Regions from separate parts of the Rahnella sp. AN3-3W3 genome, predicted to be linked through region 1. Evidence: predicted binding sites of a transcription regulator. Region 1 holds the regulator's gene; each other region holds the start of a gene.

Region 1 (3,314 bases):
CAGAAAGTCCGCTATGAAGTGGAAAACGATCTGGTGACCCTAACCGGTAACGCTTACCTTGAACAGCTCGACAGCAACGTGAAAGGCGACCGTATTACGTATTTGGTGCAGAAACAGCAAATGGAAGCCTTCAGTGATAAAGGCAACCGTGTGACGACCGTTCTGGTTCCTTCGCAGCTGCAACAGAAAACACCTGCAGCGGCGGGCCAGCCGACCAAAAAGAGTAACTGATTTTTATGGCTAAATTAATCGCAGAGAATCTGGCAAAAGCCTACAAAGGCCGCAAGGTCGTTGAAGATGTCAGCCTGATGGTCAACTCCGGCGAAATCGTCGGGTTATTAGGGCCAAACGGTGCCGGTAAAACCACGACCTTCTACATGGTCGTTGGCATCGTGCAGCGTGATGCAGGCCGTATTATCGTCGATGACGAAGACATCAGCTTGTTGCCATTGCATACCCGCGCCCGTCGCGGTATTGGCTATCTTCCTCAGGAAGCGTCCATTTTCCGCCGCCTCAGCGTGTTTGATAACCTGATGGCCGTGTTGCAGATCCGCGACGATCTGAACAAAGAACAGCGTAACGATCGCGCCAATGAACTGATGGAAGAGTTCCATATTTCTCATTTGCGCGATAACCTCGGTCAGTCACTGTCCGGTGGTGAACGCCGTCGTGTTGAAATCGCCCGCGCGCTGGCGGCGAACCCTAAATTCATTCTGCTGGATGAACCGTTCGCCGGTGTTGACCCGATTTCAGTTATCGACATCAAAAAAATCATTGAGCATTTGCGTGACAGTGGCCTCGGCGTACTGATCACCGACCATAACGTTCGCGAAACGCTCGACGTGTGTGAACGCGCTTACATCGTCAGTCAGGGCAAGTTAATCGCCCACGGCACGCCAGCCGATATTCTTGCTGATGAACAAGTTAAACGCGTTTATCTTGGTGAAGAATTCCGTCTGTGATCTGTGCCGCCGGAACCGTGCCTGTTTCGCCTTAAAATGAAACAGGCCGTCTCTGACAGAAGTGTTGCCGTTTTCACTCATCAACGGAAATAAAGCCAAGATATGAAGCAAGGTTTGCAACTCAGATTCAGCCAACAACTGGCAATGACTCCACAGTTACAACAGGCCATCCGCCTGTTGCAATTGTCCACGCTTGAGCTCCAACAGGAGATCCAACTCGCGCTGGAGAGCAACCCTCTGCTGGAACAAACCGACCTTCATGAAGAAATCGACTCGGTAGAAGCCACCGACAGCGAAGGGTTAGATACCCGCGAAGCACTCGAGCAAAAAGACATGCCCGAAGAGCTGCCGCTGGATGCGACCTGGGATGAAATCTATACCGCGGGCACGCCTTCCGGCACCGGTAATGATTACAGCGACGACGAGCTGCCGATTTATCAGGGTGAAACCACCCAGACCCTTCAGGATTACCTGATGTGGCAGGTCGAGCTGACGCCGTTCTCAGATACTGATGCGGCGATTGCGACGTCCATTGTCGATGCGGTCGATGACACCGGTTACCTCACCGTTTCTCTTGACGACATTCTGGAAAGCATCGGGGATGAAAACGTCACGATGGACGAAGTGGAAGCCGTGCTCAAACGCGTACAGCGTTTTGACCCGGTCGGCGTGGCCGCGCGCGACCTGCGCGACTGCCTGCTGATCCAGCTTTCCCAGTATGTGACCGACACGCCTTTCATCACCGAAGCCCGTCTTATCATCAGCGAACATCTGGATTTGCTGGCGAACCATGATTTCCGCGCACTTATGCGATCAACCCGGTTAAAAGAAGATACACTGAAAGGAGCGATGCTCCTGATCCAGTCTCTTGATCCGCGTCCGGGCCAGTCGATCAATACCGGCGAATCCGAATACGTGATCCCGGATGTGCTGGTGCGCAAAGTGTCAGGAGTCTGGACGGTTGAACTCAATTCGGACAGCATTCCGCGTCTGAAGATTAACCAGCAGTACGCCGCGATGGGGAATTCCGCACGCAGCGACAGCGACGGGCAGTTTATCCGCAGCAACCTGCAGGAAGCCAAATGGTTAATCAAAAGCCTGGAAAGCCGTAACGACACGCTGTTGAAAGTCACGCGCTGTATCGTTGAGCAGCAGCAGGCGTTCTTTGAACTGGGTGAAGAATTTATGAAACCTATGGTGCTGGCTGATATCGCCAGCGCCGTAGAAATGCACGAATCGACGATTTCACGCGTCACGACGCAGAAGTTTCTGCACAGCCCGCGTGGCATTTTCGAACTGAAGTATTTCTTTTCCAGCCATGTCAGTACAGACAGCGGCGGCGAGGCATCGTCAACCGCCATCCGGGCGCTGGTGAAGAAATTAATCGCAGCGGAGAATCCTGTAAAACCGCTCAGTGACAGTAAGTTAGCGACCCTGCTTTCCGATCAGGGAATTATGGTTGCACGACGAACCGTCGCCAAATACCGAGAGTCTTTGTCCATCCCGCCCTCAAACCAACGTAAACAGTTAGTTTGACCTCAACAGAGAAGGAAGACATTATGCAGCTCAACATTACCGGACATCACATTGAGATCACGGATCCCCTGAGAGAGTTCATCACGTCGAAGCTGGCCAAGCTTGAGCAGTATTTCGACAGGATTAATCAGGTGTATGTGGTGTTGAGCGTGGAAAAGGTGCAAAAAGTTGCCGAAGCGACTTTGCATGTGAATGGAGGCGAGTTACATGCCACCTCGGAACATCAGGATATGTACGCAGCGATTGACGGACTGGTTGATAAACTGGCCCGCCAGCTGAATAAACATAAAGACAAACTGAAACAGCACTGACATTCATGTAGCCAACCCTGTGCTACAAACCTTCGGGCATCGGCTTGTGACCTTCGGGAAACGAGCCGATATAGCTTTAAGGGTGAAACAGCGCAAAAGTGAAAGATGACATGATCAACGATATAGCAATGCAATTAACGTCGGTGCTTAATGCCGAATGCACCAAAAGCGGCGTTCATTGCGCCAGCAAAAAACGCGCACTGGAAATCATCAGCGAACTGGCAGCCAGACAACTTAATTTGTCGCCACAGGTGATTTTCGACGCTATTTTGACCCGTGAACGTATGGGCAGCACCGGGATCGGTGCCGGGATCGCCATCCCGCACGGTAAGCTGGAAGAAGATACGTTACGTGCCGTCGGCGTGTTCATTCAGCTGGAACAACCGATCGCTTTTGATGCCATCGATAATCAGCCGGTAGACTTACTTTTTGCCTTGCTGGTACCGGCAGATCAATGTAAAACCCATTTACATACATTATCTTTGGTGGCTAAGAAATTAGCTGA
Region 2 (3,314 bases), on a different contig from region 1:
GCGACATAGTAATGACCTCGAAATCCCCGTCGTACTTGACGCCGCAGCTGCGTTGGCTGCACGTGCTCACCCGAATCACTTACCTGAGTAAGCTCCTCGGGATTCACTCGTTTGCTGCCTTGCTGCAACGCCAATTACTTTGGGGATTTTGTATGCAATTTCTTAAACAAATCTTATTTAAAAAACGGGATCAACGGACTGGTGGGGCGTACTGGATCCCGCCTTTATTCCACAATGCGTTCTGACCACGTTTGATTTTCAACTCGCTGCCCTGACCGACGTTACGTTCGAAGCTTTCGCCGTAGTTGCCGACCTGTTTAACGATTTTAACCACCCAGTCATTAGGCACTTTCAGATCAGCGCCGTAAGTGCCGGTTTTGCCCAGCAGGTTGCTCATGTCAGGCGTGGTCGGGTTTGCCGCCAGCTGATCGACGTTGGCAGACGTCACGCCCATTTCTTCGGCGTTCAGCATCGCGAACAGTGACCAGCGCACGATAGCCAGCCAGTCTTCGTCACCACGGCGAACGACCGGACCCAGAGGTTCTTTAGAAATGACTTCTGGCAGAACGATGAAGTCATCCGGCTTGCCCAGTTTGATACGCAGTGCGTACAGCTGAGACTGGTCAGAGGCCAGGGTGTCACAACGGCCTGAGTCCAGCGCTTTGGCGCTTTCGTCTGAACGGTCGAAGGTGACCGGGGTGTAAGTCATTTTGTTGGCTTTGAAGTAGTCAGCTACGTTCAGCTCGGTATCCGTACCGGCCTGCAGACAGACGGTGGCGCCATCAAGTTCTTTGGCGCTTTTCAGGCCAGCTTTCTGGTGAGTCAGGAAGCCGATACCGTCGTAGTAGTTTACGCCGGCGAAAATCATGCCCATGCCCGCATCGCGGGAAGAGGTCCAGGTAGTATTACGTGACAGGATGTCCACTTCTCCAGACTGCAGCGCGGTGAAACGCTCTTTTGCGGTCAGCGGGGTGTATTTCACTTTCTCAGCATCACCAAACACGGCGGCAGCCACTGCGCGGCAGAGGTCAACGTCGATACCGGTGAATTTGCCTTTGGAGTCAGCGTAAGAGAAGCCTGGCAGGCCATCGCTGATACCGCATTGAACAAATCCTTTCTTTTTAACTGCATCCAGAGTGGTACCTGCGTGAGCCTGACCAGCCAGTGTCACGAAGCTTGCTGCGGCAATCAGCGTTGAGAGCAATATTTTTTTCATTAAGCGTCCTGTGAGACAAAATTGAAAATTATTATTGTGTGAGTGCCGGAGCACCCTGTCTGTTTATGGGGCAACGCCCTCTGCACCTGTCTTTGCAAAGGGAGTGCCAACATCGAAAACACCCCATCAATCAAGTCGCGTAGAGGAATTGCTCAGTAACATTGATGAGGTGTATAAAATTTATTGCCCTGTTTCGGTGCGCGGTCAATGTGGCTGCTTTAAAAGGGAGCGGATTATTTCAATATTGGAGTGCAGATCGCGGTCTTTGAAGGGAAGTGAAATGCGGTGTCATATTGGGTAAAAAAATGAGGCAAAACGATGAGTAAATCTCTCAGACCGGATGGCCTGAGAGATATTCAGACATAACGGGATTTACGGCAGAGTCGTTATCAGTGCAACAGAGAAAGACAGACGTGTTATTTGGCCTGATCTTTACCGCCTTGGATCATTTTACGTGCGGCGGCAATCTGCTCGTTATCCAGCGCTTTAGGTTTGGCTTTGTTCAGTGCAGTGCTGAGGCCGGAGCGTCCCCAGAGGTCAAAGCTGTCTTCCTCTTTGAGATGGTCAAAGATGGAAGGTGTCGCGTCAGGTTTTTTAGCCATGAAAATTACAAATCTCTTATGGATGCTGTTCAATGAAAAAGCCCGACGCATTGCATCGGGCTTCCGTTTTATCACGTCTGGCACTTAGCTATAAAGCACTTATCTATAAAGAGAGGGCGTTCCTGCCGGACGGGTTTTAAAGCGGCGGTGCAACCAGAGATACTGATCGGGCGCACGCATAATCTCTTTCTCGATAACGTGATTCATGTAAGCCGCAGCCGCCATTTCGTCATCGATCGGGTAATCCTGCAACTCAGGTTGGATCACCAGCTCATAGCCTTTACCTAAGGCTTTGCGCACCAGTACTACGGTGACCAGCGCCGGTTTCGCCAGACGCGCCAGCATGAAGGTGCCGCTGGTCGTTGCTGCCTGATCGACGGCAAACAGGGGCGCAAAGACGCTGCCGCGCGGGCCGTAGTCCTGATCCGGCGCAAACCAGACCGCTTCGCCTTTTTTCAGAGCGTGAACCATACCGCGTAAATCTTTGCGATCGAGCATCGCCTTGTTAGACCGCATACGGCCCCAGGTCTGCACAAATTCCATCGCTTTATTGTTGTGCGGACGGTACATCGCCATCATCGGCTGACATAAGCCCATCGCACGCCCGCCCAGTTCCAGTGACATGAAATGCACGCCAATCACCAGTACGCCTTTTTTGTTTTCCTGCGCCTTTTTCAGGTTGTGCAGGCCGCTGACGTCAAACCAGCGTTTCACACGGGCATCCGACCAGAACCAGGCCATGCCGGTTTCCAGTAAGCCCATACCGAGGGATTCAAAATTGCTGACAATGCGGGCTTCAACCTGATCAGAAGGCAGATCCGGGAAGCACAATTGCAGGTTACGGCGCGTTATTGACACGCGGCGTTTCAGGAAACGCATCGACGTTCGGCCAAGCCAGATACCCAGACGGTTTAACACCGGATAAGGCAGCTGAACCAGCAGGAACAGTACGCCCAGGCCAAACCAGGTCAGCCAGTAACGTGGATGTAAAAATGAAGCACGAAAGCGAGGAGAAGTCATAAAAGCCTAATCATCTGCATAAAAAACCGGGGTAACGCGTAAGGAGTTGGCTCATTCGCGATACGGATTGTCTGACATAGAGTGGGACAGCATGTGCTGGCAAACGTTTTTGAAAAGACACAAGTTGACGCAATTTTTACTCTAAGAAGACACTTTTAAAAGGCGGGATCGCGAAGCTGAAGGGCTGTCCGTAGGCGTTGAGCGAGCGAATACGACTCTTGCACAGAGTATAACATGCTGCTTGATCTAACCGGAGGGGGAAATTGTCCGATAAACGGACTCTTTACCATTTTTTTACGTCTACTTTTGGACAGACAAACGAAAACGCTACGTAAAGAAGATATTAGCTTTTGGAAAATAAAATGGTCGATATGCGGTATCAGCATGCCTGACGGATCAGACATGCTAAAAAGGAATATCAGCGGTAGAGCGGGTTGCTCATAATGGAATAACGCCCGCTACCGTACAGCGCGATC
Region 3 (3,314 bases), on a different contig from region 1:
CACAGCCAAATCGTCGTCCAACAGCAGAACGCTGTTGATTAAAGAATTCAGGATCTGCCCAGCATCGGGCAGCTTGCCAGTTGCCATACCGCAGTCTCCCGCACCTGATGGGTGCAATTTGTCTCGCTACCCGGCCAAAACACGGGTCAGAGGGGTTAAGCAGGAAAGAGTGTGGAGAAAAAAGCCCATCCGGAGATGGGCTGAAAGTTTCCACGGCAACAAATAAAATCGTCTTACTTGATTTTGACGCTGAAGGCTTTCTTACCGCCAGGCCTCCAGTCGGGTATTTCTCTCAGCGCCGGTCAGAGGACGGGCGCTGAGTTCAGCAGCTAATTCGAGAATTAAACGCTGTCTTTAGACGCTGTAGTACAGCTCGAACTCAACCGGATGCGGAGTCATACGCACGCGATCCATTTCTTCTTTACGCAGACCGATGTAAGCATCGATAGCGTCGTCAGTGAACACGCCGCCACGGGTCAGGAACTCGCGGTCTTCGTTCAGTGCGTTCAGCGCTTCTTCCAGTGAACCTGCAACTTTTGGAATTTCTGCTTCTTCTTCCGGTGGCAGGTCATACAGGTTTTTGTCCATCGCATCGCCAGGGTGGATCTTGTTGATGATACCGTCCAGGCCAGCCATCATCAGTGCAGCAAACGCCAGGTATGGGTTAGCCGCTGGATCAGGGAAGCGTGCTTCGATACGCATCGCTTTAGGCGTTGATACGTGTGGAATACGGATGGATGCAGAACGGTTACGCGCAGAGTAAGCCAGCATCACTGGCGCTTCGTAGCCCGGGACCAAACGCTTGTAGGAGTTGGTAGTCGGGTTAGCGTAGGCGTTGATCGCTTTAGCGTGCTTGATGATACCGCCGATATAGAACAGTGCCATTTCAGACAGGCCGCCGTATTTGTCGCCAGCGAACAGGTTGTTACCGTTCTTGGACAGAGACATGTGGCAGTGCATACCGGAACCGTTATCGCCAAACATTGGTTTTGGCATGAAGGTCGCAGTTTTGCCAAATGCGTGAGCCACGTTGTGAACCACGTATTTGTAGATTTGGATTTCGTCCGCTTTTTTGGTCAGGGTATTGAAGCGGGTTGCCACTTCGTTCTGACCCGCGGTTGCCACTTCGTGGTGGTGAGCTTCAACAACCAGACCCATTTCTTCCATGGTCAGACACATGGTAGAACGCAGATCCTGGGAGGAGTCGACCGGAGGAACCGGGAAGTAACCGCCTTTAACTGCAGGACGGTGGCCTTTGTTGCCGCCTTCATATTTGGTGCTGGAGTTCCATGCGCCTTCGATATCATCGATAGCCACGTGAGAACCGGAGATGCTGCTGCCGAAGCGCACATCATCAAACAGGAAGAATTCTGGCTCTGGCCCGAACAGAACGGTGTCCGCGATACCGGAAGAGCGCAGGAAGTCTTCTGCACGTTTTGCGGTAGAACGTGGGTCGCGGTCATAACCTTGCAGCGTAGTTGGCTCAAGGATGTCGCAACGAATGATCAGCGTGGTTTCTTCGTAGAACGGGTCAAGAACAGCAGTGCTCGCATCTGGCATCAAAACCATGTCAGATTCGTTAATGCCTTTCCAGCCACCGATTGAAGAGCCATCAAACATTTTGCCTTCTTCGAAGAAGTCAGCGCTAACCTGGTGTGCAGGAATGGTGACGTGCTGTTCTTTGCCTTTGGTATCTGTGAAACGTAAATCTACGAATTTCACTTCATGCTCATTCAGCATCGTCAAAACGTGTTCAGCGGACATACTAGTTCTCCCGAATTTCTCATTATCGTCGTGGAACGAATAACCATTTTTGGTCTTTAGTTGGAAATAACAGCTTTACTTGAACTGGCGTGTGGACTGAACAGCGCTATTATTTGACTGGTCAGACGCGTCACCCTGTAAAAACTTTTTTTTACCCTAAAAACTATTAGCGAAAAGTGTGCCAACTTTGAGAAAATGCAAACAACGCCATTTTACAGGGCTCTTGCACTCGATAAGTATGCACCATAACGGAATTTCTGCACTATAATGGTGCTATCTCTGAGATGCATGGCACCAAAACGGTGCGTCATAATGGTTCAGTGATCTTTTTGCACCGTGAAAGGGATCACAAAGTAACCATCCACAAGTTGTTTCATCAAGATCCTTGTGATCTTGTTTAGAACCTCGCTTAATACGTGTACAATAGCGCGCTATTTCTAATGCCTGAGGCAAAGCTGTGATCGAAAATTTGCGTAACATCGCCATTATTGCCCACGTTGACCATGGTAAAACCACCCTGGTCGACAAGCTGCTACAACAATCCGGTACTTTCGGAGAGCGTGTAGAAGCCACTGAACGCGTAATGGACTCCAACGATTTGGAGAAAGAGCGTGGGATTACCATCCTCGCAAAAAACACCGCCATTAATTGGAAAGACTACCGCATCAACATCGTGGATACCCCAGGACACGCCGACTTCGGCGGTGAGGTAGAGCGTGTGATGTCAATGGTCGACTCGGTGCTGCTGGTTGTGGATGCAATGGATGGCCCTATGCCGCAAACCCGTTTCGTGACCAAAAAAGCATTCGCTAATGGTCTGAAACCGATCGTGGTAATCAACAAGGTTGACCGCCCTGGCGCGCGTCCTGACTGGGTTGTTGATCAGGTCTTCGACCTGTTCGTAAACCTGGACGCAACCGACGAACAACTCGATTTCCCAATCATCTATGCATCAGCATTGATGGGTATCGCGGGTAACGACCATAACGATATGGCCGAAGATATGACCCCGTTGTACCAGGCGATCGTTGACCACGTATCTCCGCCACAAGTTGAGATGGATGCACCTTTCCAGATGCAAATCTCTCAGCTGGACTACAACAACTATGTTGGCGTCATCGGCATCGGCCGCATCAAACGCGGTACCGTTAAGCCTAACCAGCAAATCACTGTCATCGACAGCGAAGGCAAAACCCGTAACGGTAAAGTCGGTAAAGTTCTGACCCACATGGGTCTTGAGCGTATCGAAGCCACCGTTGCTGAAGCGGGCGACATCATCGCAATCACCGGCCTGGGCGAACTGAACATCTCCGACACAATCTGTGATCCGGCGAATGTTGAAGCTCTGCCAGCGCTGAGCGTTGATGAACCAACAGTAACCATGTACTTCAACGTAAACACCTCTCCGTTCTGTGGTAAAGAAGGTAAGTATGTGACTTCACGTCAGATCCTTGACCGTCTGAACAAAGAACTGGTGCATAACGTTGCATTGCGTGTTGAAGAAACTGAAGATGCTGATGCATTCCGCGTTTCAGGCCGTGGTGAACTTC

Evidence for each region. Region 1 encodes sigma-54, which starts transcription at its own class of promoters, with help from an activator protein. Its sites were predicted from a motif close to GTTGGCACANNTTTCGCTNT; they were not measured.
Region 2: a site for sigma-54 is predicted at 1,308-1,327, ahead of UC15_RS19940 (amino acid ABC transporter substrate-binding protein). Genes of this name have one in related genera too.
Region 3: a site for sigma-54 is predicted at 1,931-1,950, ahead of glnA (glutamate--ammonia ligase). Genes of this name have one in related genera too.

The regions. Positions count from the first base shown of each region.
Region 1 covers NZ_JYDG01000029.1:11,101-14,414, reverse strand. The annotation lists gene lptA (lipopolysaccharide ABC transporter substrate-binding protein LptA) at 1-231, shown strand, start outside; gene lptB (LPS export ABC transporter ATP-binding protein) at 237-962, shown strand; gene rpoN (RNA polymerase factor sigma-54) at 1,065-2,498, shown strand; gene hpf (ribosome hibernation promoting factor) at 2,522-2,809, shown strand; gene ptsN (PTS IIA-like nitrogen regulatory protein PtsN) at 2,908-3,314, shown strand, end outside.
Region 2 covers NZ_JYDG01000085.1:2,588-5,901, forward strand. The annotation lists gene UC15_RS19935 (amino acid ABC transporter permease) at 1-7, opposite strand, end outside; gene UC15_RS19940 (amino acid ABC transporter substrate-binding protein) at 191-1,216, opposite strand; gene UC15_RS19945 (hypothetical protein) at 1,633-1,818, opposite strand; gene lpxP (kdo(2)-lipid IV(A) palmitoleoyltransferase) at 1,918-2,838, opposite strand; gene UC15_RS19955 (DoxX family protein) at 3,257-3,314, opposite strand, start outside.
Region 3 covers NZ_JYDG01000054.1:12,712-16,025, forward strand. The annotation lists gene glnL (nitrogen regulation protein NR(II)) at 1-87, opposite strand, end outside; gene glnA (glutamate--ammonia ligase) at 355-1,764, opposite strand; gene typA (ribosome-dependent GTPase TypA) at 2,222-3,314, shown strand, end outside.